Regions from separate parts of the Paenibacillus sp. J22P277 genome, predicted to be linked through region 2. Evidence: riboswitches for the same ligand, from Rfam matches in the RefSeq annotation. Region 2 holds a riboswitch; the other holds the start of a gene.
What was found. Region 2 has a riboswitch for ZMP and ZTP ahead of rpiB (ribose 5-phosphate isomerase B). Riboswitches for the same ligand answer to the same signal wherever they lie in the genome.
Positions count from the first base shown of each region.

Region 1 (7,177 bases), on a different contig from region 2:
TGCTGGCGACCATCACGGAATAAGGGCAGCATCTTACGGCGTCGAGTCCCGGGCAGCCGCGCGAAGTGCCGAGAACGGTTAAACGCATAACAAGGAGCGTGGTCATCCATGCAAAAGGTGTTTTTCATCTCCGACCATCACTTTGGTCACAAGCATATCATCGATTTCGAATCGCGGCCGTTCGCGAACGCCGACGAGATGAACGAGGCGATGATCGAGAAATGGAACGCGGTCGTCGGCGAAGGGGACAAGGTGTTCCATCTCGGGGATTTCTCGTTCCTGAACCGGGACAAGACCAAAGCGATCGTCTCGCGGCTGAACGGGTACAAGCATCTGATCCTCGGCAATCACGATCGGGGCCGCTCCCGCCAATGGTGGCTGGACGTCGGTTTCGACGAGGTGAGCGAGCATCCGATCATTTACAAGGACTTCTTCTTCCTGTCCCACGAGCCGATGTACATGAACAAGCACATGCCTTACGTGAACGTGCACGGCCATATCCACGGGCAGAAGTACGAGAGCGTCAGTTACTTCAACGTCAGCGTGGAGCATTGGGATTACGCGCCGCTCACGTTCGAGCAGATCCGCGACGCCGTGGTGCCGAGCGAGGAGCAGGCATGAAGGTCGTCTACGCGGGAAGCTTCGACCCCATCACGCTGGGGCATATTTCGGTCATCGAGCGGGCGGGGAGCCTGTTCGACGAGGTGCATGTGATCATCGCGAACAACCGGAGCAAGCAGCATTATTTCGACATCTCGCAGCGTACCGAGCTCGTGCAGTTGTCCTTGGCGCAAATGGCGAACGCGGTCGTGGTGCCTTTCGAGGGCATCGTGGCGGATTACGTCAACGCCAATAACGTGAAGGCCGTCATCCGGGGCATCCGCAACTCCACGGACCTCGAGTACGAGCTGCAGCTGGAACAGTACATGCGGAGCACGACGAAGGCGGACACCGTGTACCTCTCGCCTTATTTGAAGGACATCCAGACGAGCAGCTCGCTCGTGCGCATGTTCCTCCAGTCGAACAAGACGGAGCTGGCGCAGGCGTACATGCACCGGGACGCATATGCGCGGATGGTGACGTTCACCGTATGAGGGCGGGTCGTCGTTCTGCGATATCGGGCGGATTCGCGGCATGTACGGTACATCGCGAATTCTCGGCCAGGCAGGTTTGATGGCCGTCCGCCGCCAAGTTCCGTGCGGCTCCGTGCAAGGGATTGCTCCGCATCCGTTGCAGGCGTATAATACAAGCATCGATTCAAAAGCGTGTGTGACTGGCGTAACGCGGCGAACCGCGGGGGAGCACATCGTTTATACGGCCGTACGCCTGGGCAGAGGTAAGGGGGAATTCCCCCTTGCCTCTTTCTGTTTTTCTGCGCATCTAACACGGAAAGGGTGACGGAACATGACTCATGCAAACCAGCTTGTTTTGGACGGCAACGCGGTCGCCGACAGCATCAAGGCACGATTGGAGGCGCGCATCGCCAGGTTGGCGGAACGGGGAATTAAACCGTGTCTGGCGACGGTGCTGGTCGGCGACGATCCGGCTTCCGCGACGTACGTGCGGATGAAAGGCAACGCCTGCAAGCGCCTCGGCATCGCGTCGATCCGCGTGGAGCTGCCTGCCGGCACGACGACGGAGGAGCTGATCGGCGCGATTCGGAAGCTGAACGAGGATGCCTCCGTGCACGGCATTCTGCTGCAGCATCCCGTGCCGCACGGGATCGACGAACGCGCGGCTTTCGAAGCCATCGACATCCGGAAGGACGTTGACGGCGTCACGACGCTCGGCTTCGCGCAGAACGCGTTCGGCTTCGCGGACTTTCCGTCCTGCACGCCGGCGGCGATCATGGCGATACTGGACTACTACGGGCTGCCGGCGCGCGGCCGCCATGCCGTCGTCATCGGCAGAAGCCCGATTCTCGGCAAGCCCGTCTCCGCCATGCTCCTGAACGCGGACGCGACCGTGACGACCTGCCATTCGCGGACGGAGAACCTGCCCGCGATCGTGCGTCTCGCGGACATCGTCGTCGCCGCCGTCGGCAAGCCGAATTTCGTGCAGGGCGACTGGATCAAGCCGGGCGCCGTGGTGCTCGACGCCGGCTATAACCCCGGCAACGTCGGCGACGTCGATTATGAGGCGTGCGCGCGGCATGCGTCCGCGATCACGCCGGTTCCCGCGGGCGTCGGGCCCGTCACGATCGCGACGCTGCTCAAGCATACGGTGGATGCGGCGGAGAAGCTCGGGGCGTAGACGAGATGGCGCGATGCAGAGGCCCCGGCAAGCCGGTCAGCGCGTTTCGATGCGCGCCGCGCGAAGTTTAACGGCAGCAGCAGGCCTATGGCGTTGTCGGAAAGGGCGCATCTCGCCGATGCATCGAAGCGTGCCGCGTTTAACGTGAACAAGCAGGCGTCCGGCGGAGCCCGGTCGAGCAGTTCATAAGACGAATAAGGCGATCCTCGGTCGAGAACCGGAGGATCGCCTTATTTGCGATTCGGGGAGCGGCCTGGCTTAACGGCCGCAAGCCCGCCGCGCGCCGTTCAGCACAAGCCGCCGATAAGACGCGGGCTTGAACGAAGGGGCATGATGCCCCGGCTGCAGGTAGACGACCTTGCCAAGCCCGTAAGGATGCGTCCAACCGGCGGGATAACGGTTCCCTTCGAATTCGTATTCGAGGAACACCTCGCGTTCCGATAACGGATCGAATTCGAAGAAGTACGGCTCTTCGTCCAGGCTGAACGCGTCGACGCCCTCGAGCAGGGGATGTCCGGCAACGGGATGGTAGCGGAGCGGCTGGCAAGGCGGATGTCCGGTAAAGCGGGCGCCGATCAGCTGCGCAAGCTCCGGACTGCATTGCAGCGATATGCCGTTATGGACCACGAGCAGGCCGCCGCCGCCCGCGACGTACCGCAGGAGTCCTGCCGTTTGTTCGGGCTTCAAGGTGCGTTGCCAGCAGTCCGTATACGAGATGCACAAGGGGGATGCCGCTTGATCCAGCCGGGTCAGGACATCGTAATCTTCCGTGGCGTCCAGATGGAAATCGCCGCCAAGAATGGACTGCAGCTCCGCGCGCGCCGGCTCCAGCGGATGCCAAGGCGCGGCCGTGAAATCCCCAAGCAGCAGCGCTTGAACGGATTCGTTCATCGTCGTGTCTCCTCTCTTCACCAAGGCAGCTCGTTGCCTGTATCCGCTTCCAAGTATAGGGGCGAATCGTGCAGCTCGCCGCCTCGCGCTTCGATTAGCCGCAGGATATGAGCGGCCGCTTCCTCGGGGGTATGCGTGCCCGCGTCGTTCCAGCTGCCGCCCATGAACGTTTTCACCCAGCCGGGATGAAGGAGCAGCACGCGTCCGCCGTCCTTGCGGATCCGGTTATGGATGATGGTCGAGCCCATGTTCAGCGCGGCTTTGGCCATGCAATAGCCGAACCACGCCTCGCGATGGCTGTTCCCGATGCTTCCGGCTTCGGAGCTGATGTTTACGATCAGCCTGCCGCCGTTCATGACCGGTTCAAGCAGCGCGTTCGCCATGCGGATCGCGCCGAGCGCGGAGACGTTATAGACCCGCTGCATGTCGCCGAAATCCAGATCGTCCGCGATCGTTTTCCCCGTGTCCCCGAGCAGGGCGGCGTTGTTGATCAGCATGTCGAGCGCCGGCGCCATGCTCCGTATCCGGTCCGCGGCTTCCTTCACGCTTGCGTCGTCTCCGACGTCCAGCCGGAACGGATGCAACCGTCCCGGGAATTGCGCGGACAGCTGCGCAAGCTCGGGATTCGGGTCGACGATGCCGCCCGCATGCACGGTGCAGCCGGCCCGAAGCAGGCCTTTCGCCAATTCGAGCCCGATCCCGCGGTCGGTGCCGGTGATGCAAACCTGGTTGAGCTGTAGCATAAGAGCTTCCTCCATTTTGTGAAATTAGTTTCGGCAAGGGAGCAGCGGTAGGCGTTGCTTAGTTCCATTATAGGGAAAATCAGGATAGCTGCCTACGATAATCGATGCGGCATTATGGCTGACGTTGCCGTTCGGCTGGCGTGCTGCACGGAGGGGATGGTCAGGAGGGATGCCTTTCATCGGGGCGTAATGCCAGGGCTGCCTACGGGCATGTCGGATTTACAGGTTGACGGATGAGGACGAGGCTGATATCTTTTAATAGTAAATATTACGATTAACGACGATGGAATTCTCCCTCGCGATTCGTAATGGTCCGTAACCTGTCGCCGAAGTATCGTTTTGGATTCAATTCGTAAAAATTACGCATGAAAGCAGGTATATCCATGAACCTTCCGAACACCGACAAAATTCCGGTAACCGTCCTTAGCGGCTACCTCGGCTCCGGCAAGACGACGCTGCTCAACCATGTGCTGCAAAACCGCGACGGCCTGCGGGTGGCCGTGATCGTCAACGATCTGAGCGAAGTGAATATCGACGCGTCGCTCGTCAAGGAAGGCGGCGGCTTGTCCCGCACCGACGAGAAGCTGGTGGAAATGTCGAACGGCTGCATCTGCTGCACGCTCCGCGAGGACCTGCTTCGGGAGGTGGAGCAGCTCGCGCTGGAGGGACGCTTCGATTACATCCTCATCGAATCGACGGGCGTCGGCGAACCGGTTCCCGTCGCGCAGACCTTCTCCTACGTGGACGAGGAGCAGGGCATCGATTTATCCCGGTTCTGCCGGCTGGACTGCATGGTCACGGTCGTGGACGCGTACCGGTTCTGGCACGACTTCTCCTCCGGCGATTCGCTGCTGGCCCGCAGCCAGGCGGTCGGCGAGGACGATACCCGGGACGTCGTGGATCTGCTGATCGATCAGATCGAATTTTGCGACGTGCTCGTGCTGAACAAATGCGATCTGATGGACGACACGGACCTGGCGGAGCTGGAAGGCGTGCTGCGGAAGCTGCAGCCGCGAGCCAAGCTTCTCCGTGCCAGCCACGGTGCCGTGGATCCGGCGGAAATCCTCCATACGGGGCTGTTCGATTTTGAGGAAGCGAGCGTCTCCGCGGGCTGGATCCGGGAAATGGAGAAACCGCATCATACGCCGGAGACGGAGGAGTACGGCATCGCTTCGTTCGTGTACGAGCGCGTTCGGCCGTTCCATCCCGAGCGGCTGTACCGCTGGATGAGCCGCTGGCCGGAGGAGGTCGTGCGGGCGAAGGGAATGGTGTGGTTGGCTTCGCGCAACGCGATGGGCCAGAGTCTGAGCCAGGCGGGACCGTCCATCCAGTTCGGTCCTTCCGGTTACTGGGTCGCGGCGCTTCCCCAGGCCGAGCAGCGGGGGATCCTCCGGCAGGAGCCGGATATCGCGGCGCAGTGGGACCCCGTCTACGGCGACCGGATCAACAAAATCGTGTTCATCGGCATCGACATGAATCAGGCGGAGATGATCGCGGCGCTGGACAGCTGCCTGCTCACCGAGCCGGAGATGCAGCAGGACTGGAACGGATTCCCGGACCGGCTGCCGAATGCGTCCGCCGAGCAGCTCGGGTAGATCTAGGACATGCCCCCGTGGCACGCATCGTCTTCGGACGGATATCAAGATCGCCTCGTACGGCCATCGGCCGGACGACCGGCGGTCTTTTTTGCGCAGCGATAACGGTCCTGCATTTGCGGATAGCGCGGGCTCGGACGGCACGCGGAGGCGCGGAACGAGCCGCCATGCCGACCGGCCGGGCACCGTTGTCGAGAAAGCCGGCATCGAATCGGATCTTGGAACAGCGCCCCATCATTGGAAAATAAATGCGTTTAAAAAATTGACGAAATTGTGTCTTCGCGATTAGAATAAGGATTAACGTTGAGGTTCTTTGTCGAGTCGAAGTAGAAATGCGTTAACACGGCATCCAAGAAGAAGCGGCTGGATTACGGTTGGGATCGGGGCAAGGCATGCCGATATCCGCAGCTTCCGCATCACTGGACAAACCACGAAATGGGGTAATAAAGTGAAGAAAAAGATGCTGGCTTCCCTGCTTGTTTCCGCGGCGGCGCTTGTAATTGCAAGCGGTTGCGGAGAGAAAAACAACGCTTCCTCCGGTTCGGGCTCGAAGACCTTCTCGATCGCGATCTCGCAGTACGTGGAGCATCCCTCGCTGGATGCAACGCGCGAAGGCTTCCTCGCGGCACTGAAGGACGCGGGCATCGCCGAAGGCGACAACCTCAAGGTCGATATGAACAACGCGCAGGCCGACGCCGGCAACAACTTGTCCATCGCGCAAAAGATCGCGTCCAACGACTACGATCTCGTGCTGGGGATCGCAACCCCGTCCGCGCAGGCCGTCGTGCAGGAAGAGAAAGACAACCCGGTACTGTTCGCGGCCGTTACCGATCCGTTGGCGGCCAAGATCGTCGGCAGCTTGGACAAGCCGGGCGGCAACGTCTCCGGCGCATCCGATACCAATCCCGCGGCGATCACGCAACTGATGGACTTCATCGCCGCCAATTTCCCGAACGTAAAAACAGTCGGCATGGTCATCAACGAGGGAGAGTCGAACGCGGTCATCATGGCCGACCAAGCGGAGAAGGCGCTTGCGGCGCATGACGTCAAGCTCGTCAAAGCGCCCGTAACGGCGACTTCCGAAGTCAAGCAAGCGGCCGAATCGTTGATCGGACGCGCGGACGCGCTCTACATCGCGCTCGATAATACGGTCGTAAGCAGCGTGGATTCCATCATCAAAACGGCGAACGACAACAAAATCCCGTTCTTCTCGAGCGATCGCGATACGGTGGAAGCGGGCGCTTTCGCGACCGTCGGGTTCAAGTACTACGACCATGGTTACCAAGTCGGCCAAATGGCGGTCGATATATTGAAAAACGGCAAGAAGCCGGGCGACATGAAAGTGACGGTCCCGGACAAGCTGGATCTGATTCTCAATCTGAAAGCCGCCGAAGCGCAGGGCATTGCCGTAACGGACGGGATGAAGGGCGAAGTGAAGGACCCGGACAACGATATTATCAAGTAAGGCGCGCGGAGCGGGCGATTCCAGTCGCTCGCTCCGTTTTCATTTCGGGCGAACGCGTTCGAAGCGAGCGATAGGGCTCGCGACGGCGATCGCGGAAGCTTACGCTTAGGAGGCTGATGACGGTGCTGGGATCCATGATAGGAGCGGTCGAGCTCGGCCTGCTATACGCCTTGATGGCGATCGGCGTGTACATCACGTTCCGCATACTCGATTTTCCCGATCTGACCGTT
Region 1 covers NZ_JBXENS010000007.1:470,643-477,819, forward strand. Annotated here, with positions in the region: gene AC50YL_RS25970 (cupin domain-containing protein) at 1-23, shown strand, start outside; gene AC50YL_RS25975 (phosphoesterase) at 109-621, shown strand; gene coaD (pantetheine-phosphate adenylyltransferase) at 618-1,094, shown strand; ZMP/ZTP riboswitch at 1,260-1,339, shown strand; gene AC50YL_RS25985 (bifunctional 5,10-methylenetetrahydrofolate dehydrogenase/5,10-methenyltetrahydrofolate cyclohydrolase) at 1,405-2,253, shown strand; gene AC50YL_RS25990 (ThuA domain-containing protein) at 2,512-3,144, opposite strand; gene AC50YL_RS25995 (SDR family NAD(P)-dependent oxidoreductase) at 3,162-3,887, opposite strand; gene AC50YL_RS26000 (GTP-binding protein) at 4,271-5,482, shown strand; gene AC50YL_RS26005 (ABC transporter substrate-binding protein) at 5,943-6,947, shown strand; gene AC50YL_RS26010 (ABC transporter permease) at 7,064-7,177, shown strand, end outside.
Region 1: it holds a riboswitch for ZMP and ZTP, as region 2 does, so the genes downstream of both, AC50YL_RS25985 (bifunctional 5,10-methylenetetrahydrofolate dehydrogenase/5,10-methenyltetrahydrofolate cyclohydrolase) here and rpiB (ribose 5-phosphate isomerase B) in region 2, are expected to answer to the same signal.

Region 2 (7,177 bases):
CCAGAACAGCCAGTGCCAGGTTACGTTGTCGAGCAGCCAGCCGCTGTACGTCGGCCCGATAGCCGGCGCGAGCATGGACGAGGCCGCCCAGAAGGAGATGGCCATGGCGACCTTTTCCCGGGGGATGATCTGATACACGATCGCCATCGTGATCGGCGAGATCATGCCGGTGAACGCGCCTTGCAGGATACGGAATGCGATCAGCGATTCCACGTTCCAGGCCAGCGCGCAGCAGATGCTGGCGAGCGTGAAGCCGGTCATGGCGAACAGGAAGAGGCGCTTGTAGCTGAACCGCTCGCCGAAATAGCCGGTGATCGGCGCGAACGTGCCCATCGCGAGCATGAAGCCGGTCAACGTCCACTGCGTGGTGCTGAGCGACGTGTGAAATTGATCCGTAAGCACCGGAATCGCGATATTGATCGTGCTGACGTTAAGCACCGAGACGAAACTGCCGAAGAAGATGGCGATCATGATCGGCACGATGCGGATAGGCTTGGTTGACGTTGCAGCTGGATCTTGCATGAATAATGGCCTCCTCGATCGATATATGTCTCCAATGACATATATAGCTTAAGTAGCATAACGCCGCGAACGCGACAAGTCAAAGACGGCGCAAGGCGATTCCGGGCGAAAGCGGGCAATTGAAACGCATACATGGGTTCGGCAGCACCGTTTTTCTCTCGAATGCTTCCGATGGGAGAAAAGGACAGGGACAACCGAGGAGCTGTACGCGTGTCGCGTGTGCCGCGTTGTTTCGCGCTGGGCCGCGTATGGTATAATAGAAATAAAACGAAGCTATTTTGCAGAAGCCGGGGAATCGAAAGTGAACATACCTTTAAGAAACACAACCTTATGGCGCGTGGAAGGCCGGGCGCCGGATGCCGAGCGGCTGCGGGCGGCCGCGGAACTGCTGAGGACGGGCGGAACCGTCGCGTTTCCGACGGAAACCGTATACGGGCTCGGCGCCGACGCGAGGAGCACGGCCGCGGTCGAGCGTATCTTCGAGGCCAAAGGCCGGCCGTCGGATAATCCGCTCATCGTGCATATCGCGGATCGCGCGGAGCTTGCGTCGTTGACGCTGCCGCTTGCACCGGCGGGCGCCGGCGCGTTGGCGGAGCGGCTGATGGACCGGTTTTGGCCGGGACCGCTCACGTTCGTGCTTCCGGCGAAGACCGGCGCGGTGTCGCCGCGCGTAACCGCCGGCCTCGAGACCGTGGCCGTGCGGATGCCCGCCCATCCCGTCGCGCTCGCGCTCATCGCGCAGTCGGGTTGCCCGCTCGCGGCGCCGAGCGCGAATCGGTCGGGCCGCCCAAGCCCGACGTTGGCGTCGCATGTGCAAGGCGACCTCGGCGGCCGCATCGACGGGATCGTCGACGGCGGCGCGTCGGGCGTCGGGCTGGAGTCCACCGTCATCGAGCTGGTGGACGGCGGCACGGTGCGAATCCTGCGCCCCGGCGGCGTGACTGCCGAGGCTTTGCGCGAAGCCGGGGCTGCGGTCGTCTATGATGCCGTCGCCGCGCCCGAGCGCGCAGCGGACGCGGGCGGCGAGCAGGCGCCGCGCTCGCCCGGCATGAAGTACGCGCATTACGCGCCGCAAGGACAGATGCAGCTGGTCCAAGGCGATCAGGCAGCGGTTACCGCTTGGATCGGCTCTTCCGTTCGCGATGCGCGCGCGGCCGGAGAGCGCACCGGCGTGCTCGCTTTCGCCGAGCATGCCGCCGGGTACGACGCCGACTGCGTGCTCGTCATGGGCAGCCTGGCCCGGCTCGACACGGCCGCCCACGGCTTATACGCCGCGCTGCGCGAATTCGACGCGCGGGGCGTGCAGCGTATCTGGGCGGAGACATGCCCCGAGCAGGGCATCGGGCATGCGCTCATGAACCGCCTGTCCAAGGCCGCCGACCACGCGGTCGTCCGCGTCTAAGGCGGCTCGACACGCACGTCAAGGCGCGGGAGACGTATCCCGAGGACGGATCGGGCACGCTCATGAACGGCAAGGCCAAGGCCGCCAGCCACGCGATCGTCCACGTCAATGGCGGCGGAGATTCGGCCGGCGAGGCGCAGAAATCGCACCAAGCAGCCGATCGGAAGCGACGGCATCATAGCATTAAACAACCATCGACTAGCATCGAGCGGGAGACGTCATCCGCCCGACTCGCTGACAGCGGCGCCGGTTCCTGAAATGCGCAGTCGCCGGCCTTCCTCTCCGGCTCGCCCCCGCGAAGCGTTCCGCGCTTGCTTTGCCGCTTGTCCCGGCGTTCCGTCATCTTTCCTGTCTTGTCCGCATATGCTTGGATGAGATGATGGACAGGGAGTGGATGGCATGGTTGAGGCGGGCCTGCAGGCCGGACAGCTGCTGACGCTGATCGTAATCGCGTTGGCGCTCGGGATGGACGCTTTTTCTTTGGGCGTGGGCATCGGGCTCAAAGGCATTCGGCTGCTTGATGTCCTCAAGCTGAGCGCGATTATCGCGCTATTTCACATCATGATGCCGCTGATGGGCATTTTTACGGGGAAATACGTCGGCACGCTGCTCGGCGGCGTGGCGACTTCGGCCGGCGGGGCGCTGCTGCTGCTGCTCGGCGGCCATATGATCTACAGCTCGCTGCGCGGAGACGCGGTGCCGTCGATCAATCATCGCAGCGCCTGGGGGATGCTGCTGTTCGCGCTCAGCGTCAGCATCGATTCCTTCTCCGTCGGCCTGTCGCTCGGCATGTTTGCCGTGGATATGCTGCTGGCGGTGCTGCTATTCGGCCTCGCAGGCGGCGTCATGTCCATCTCGGGCCTGCTGATCGGCCGCCGGGTCAGCTCGAGCCTGGGCGGTTACGGCGAGGCGGTCGGCGGCGTGATTTTATTGACGTTCGGGCTGCTCATCTTGTTCTGAATTCCGAAGCCCACCTAAAGGAGGTTCTCGCATGAAACGGATCTTGTTCGTATGTACCGGCAACACGTGCCGTTCGCCGATGGCGGAGGCGATGCTTCGGGATTTGGCGCAGAAGCGCGGGATGTCGCTGGAGGTCCGCTCCGCGGGCGTTTCGACCGTGGACGGCCTTCCCGTATCGACGCACGCGCAATCGGTGCTGCGGCGCCGGGACATCCGCCATAACAACGGCTCCACCGCGCTCGAAAGCGGCTCCGTGACGTGGGCCGATCTTATATTGACGATGACCGCCAGCCATAAACGCCACCTGCTGCAGCGATTTCCGAGCGCCGTGGACAAGACGTACACGCTGCTGGAGTTCGTCCATCGCGACGAAGAGGGGCTGGGACGCATCGCGGAGCTGGAGAGCCTCTATACGGATTTCCAAATGAAGCAAGCCCTCGGCGGGCAATTGACGGACGCGGAGCGCCGGCGGCTGCTGGAGCTGGAAGCTTCCATTCCGAGCTTCGACATTGCCGATCCGTTCGGCGGCCCGCTGCACGTCTACGAGGACAGCGCGGCCGAGATCGAAGCGGCGCTGCGCAAGCTGCTGGAACGCCTGCAGCAGCGCAAATAACGGGCGCTGGCGATTGCGGCGAAGGATTGATTTTGCCGGCCCGATCCGGTATGATAAAGCTAATTAAAGACGGTTTCCGATGTAACTGGCGACGAAAGTGGGTCCAACCACGGTGGAGCATCGGATCATACGGCCGGTCGCCTGGGCAAAGAGCAGCGTGCGTGAGCATGCTTGCTCTTTTTTCGTCTTTTCCGGCGAAATCAGGTATACTAGAACCATTGCGAATCGACAATTTCCGCCATTGCGCGGTCTCATTGGGAGGTATATCAAGGATGAAAATCGCCATCGGAGCAGACCATGGGGGCTACCGCCTCAAAGAAATCGTCGTGCCTTATATACAGTCGCTGGGTCATGAAATCGAGGACGTCGGATGTACCTGCGAGCAATCGGTCGATTACCCGGACTACGCGCTGCCGGTTTGCGAGCGCGTCGCGCAGGGCAAGGCCGACCGCGGCATTCTGATCTGCGGCACGGGCATCGGCATGTCCATCGCCGCGAACAAGGTGGCCGGCATTCGCTGCGCCCTCGTGCACGACATGTTCTCGGCGCAGGCGACGCGCGACCATAACGACACGAACGTGCTGGCCATGGGCGAGCGCGTGATCGGACCGGGCGTGGCTCAAGAAATCATCCGCATCTGGCTGGAAACGCCGTTCTCGAACGGCGAGCGCCATGTCGGCCGCTTGAACAAGGTGAAGCGGATCGAAGAACAAAACGCGCAGCCGGCGCACGCGGAATAAGGAGCGGATCCGACATGAACGATACGGCAGCGGGCGGAAGTGCGGCTCGGTTGACCAAAGATGTCGAGACCGTCGTGCGCGAGCTTGCCGAAGCCGCCAACCTTCGCAAGGGGCAATTGCTCGTGATCGGCGTGTCCACGAGCGAGGTGCTCGGCCAGCGAATCGGCACGTCCGGTACGCTGGAGACGGCGCAGGCGATCTACGGCGGCATCGAGGCCGTGCGGGGCGAGTTGGATTTCTATCCGGTGTTCCAATGCTGCGAGCATCTGAACCGGGCGCTCGTCATGGAACGCGAAGCGGCGGAGCGCTACGGGCTTGAGCTGGTCTCGGCGGTGCCGGTGCGCAAGGCGGGCGGCTCCATGGCGGCGTATGCGTTCGGCGCGCTGCGGGACGCGGTGCTGACGGAAACGGTGCAGGCGCATGCGGGCATCGACATCGGCGACACGTTCATCGGCATGCATTTGAAGCGCGTGGCGGTGCCGGTGCGGCCGTCGATCCGGTCCATCGGTTCGGCGCACGTGACGATGGCCTTCACCCGTCCGAAGCTGATCGGCGGGGAACGGGCGGTTTATTCGCGCCCATCGGAGTCGGATGCCGCGAGCGACAATTGCGACTGAGCAATTAAAAACGCGTATGCTTTCGAAGTTGTTTTATTCTCCGAACCGGCCCACGCCGGTTCGTGCTTCGCCATAAAACGAAGCGTATGCTTTCGAAGTTGTTTTATTCTCCGAACCGGCCCACGCCGGTTCGTGCTTCGCCATAAAACTTTAGGAGGAATAATCATGGAAAACCTACGCAAGCAAGATCCCGAAATCATGAAAGCCCTTGGCCTCGAGCTGCAGCGCCAGCGCGACAACATCGAGCTGATCGCCTCCGAGAACATCGTATCCGAAGCCGTATTGGAAGCAATGGGCACGGTGCTGACGAACAAATACGCCGAAGGCTATCCGGGCAAGCGCTACTACGGCGGCTGCGAGCACGTGGACATCGCCGAGGATATCGCGCGCAACCGCGCGAAGGACCTGTTCGGCGCCGAGCACGCGAACGTCCAGCCCCACTCCGGCGCGCAAGCGAACATGGCCGTTTACCTGGCCGCATTGCAGCCCGGCGACACGGTGCTCGGCATGAACTTGGCCCACGGCGGCCATTTGACGCACGGCAGCCCGGTCAACGCATCCGGCATTCTGTACAACTTCGTCGCTTACGGCGTCGACGAGAACACGTTCACGATCAACTATGACGAAGTGCGCAAGCTGGCGTTCAAGCACCGTCCCCGCATGATCGTCGCGGGCGCTTCGGCGTACCCGCGCATCATCGATTTCGAAGCGCTCGGCAAAATCGCCGACGACGTGGGCGCGCTGCTCTTCGTCGACATGGCGCATATCGCGGGTCTGGTCGCCGCCGGTCTGCATCCGAGCCCGGTGCCTTACGCGCATTTCGTGACGACCACGACGCACAAAACGCTCCGCGGACCGCGCGGCGGCATGATCCTATGCCGCAAAGCATGGGCGGCGGCGATCGACAAAGCGGTCTTCCCGGGCTCCCAGGGCGGCCCTTTGATGCACATCATCGCGGCCAAGGCGGTCGCGTTCGGCGAAGCACTGCAGCCGTCGTTCAAGGAATACGGCAAGAACGTCATCGACAACGCGCAAGCGCTGGCTGAGGCGCTGATCGCCCAAGGCATCAACATCGTCTCCGGCGGCACGGACAACCACCTCATGCTGATCGACCTGCGCAACTTGAACATCACGGGCAAGGACGCCGAGCATGTGCTCGATTCCGTTCGAATCACGGTCAACAAGAACGCGATTCCGTTCGACCCGACCAGCCCGTTCGTCACGAGCGGCATTCGCATCGGTACGCCTGCGGCTACTTCCCGCGGCATGGGCGTGGACGCGATGAAGACGATCGCCGAAGTCATCGCGATGACGCTGAAGAACCCGAAAGACGAAGCCGTGCTTGAAAAGGCGCGCGGCATGGTCAGCGACCTCGTGTCGCAATACCCGCTGTATCCGGGCATGACGTATTAAAATCCGGTCAATAGTCGGGTCTGGTTTAGACCGGCCCGATAACGAAAAAGTCGTTGGTCGCTGCTTCCCGCAGCGGACCAACGACTTTTTTCGTTTGGCGAGTTTCCCGGCGTTCATTGCTTGTCCGTTAGGCGGTTAACGGATTCTGCAGGTGTTTCGGCCAAGCAGCTGGTTGATCGCGCAGCGCTGCGTCAAGCCCGTGAACAGCAGCGGCATGGCGACGAGACCGAATAATTTGTAATACCCCGGCAGAACAAAAAACAACGACAACAGCGCGATGCCCAGCACGATCCGGATCGTCCGGTCCGCTCCTCCTACGTTTCTCATGAATCGTTTCCCCCTTTGAATTGGCTTGCTCGTTCTTGAGATGAAGCTTACCATCCCGTACGGGCTCTCTTCCGTGACAAAGTCACACGAAGCGATAAAACGATTCCAAGGCGGAAGCGGCCCACCGGCAACAAGAAAAACAGCCGATTCCTCTACGGGAATCGACTGTTTTCGTCCGTGCTCAATATTCCAAGTAGCGTTCCAATTCGCCGCGCTTAATCTCGGCTATCCGGCCCCGCGCAAGGGCGAGGATGCCTTCTTTCTCGAAGCTCTTCAGCGTGCGGCTGATCACTTCCCGCGCCGTGCCGAGCTCCGTGGCGATCGAATCGTGCGTCATGTCCAGCGTAGCGGTTCCGGACGCGGTTTGCTCGTAGAGAAATTCCGCGACGCGCCCCGGGATGGTTTTGAAGTTGATGTTGTCCAGCAGATTGGACATGAGGATCAGGCGCTTGCCCACCATTTTGAATATATATTGCCGGAAGCCGCGGTAACGGTCCATCCATTCCCTGAACAACCCCACTGGAATCGCCAAGGCCAGGCTGGTCTTCTCGATGCAGGCGGAGGCCTCGTATTCGCTTTCGCC
Region 2 covers NZ_JBXENS010000011.1:103,976-111,152, reverse strand. Annotated here, with positions in the region: gene AC50YL_RS32535 (MDR family MFS transporter) at 1-522, opposite strand, end outside; gene AC50YL_RS32530 (L-threonylcarbamoyladenylate synthase) at 830-1,924, shown strand; gene AC50YL_RS32525 (manganese efflux pump MntP) at 2,324-2,884, shown strand; gene AC50YL_RS32520 (low molecular weight protein arginine phosphatase) at 2,916-3,497, shown strand; ZMP/ZTP riboswitch at 3,569-3,651, shown strand; gene rpiB (ribose 5-phosphate isomerase B) at 3,770-4,237, shown strand; gene AC50YL_RS32510 (TIGR01440 family protein) at 4,252-4,854, shown strand; gene glyA (serine hydroxymethyltransferase) at 5,020-6,267, shown strand; gene AC50YL_RS32500 (YgaP family membrane protein) at 6,403-6,594, opposite strand; gene AC50YL_RS32495 (Crp/Fnr family transcriptional regulator) at 6,776-7,177, opposite strand, start outside.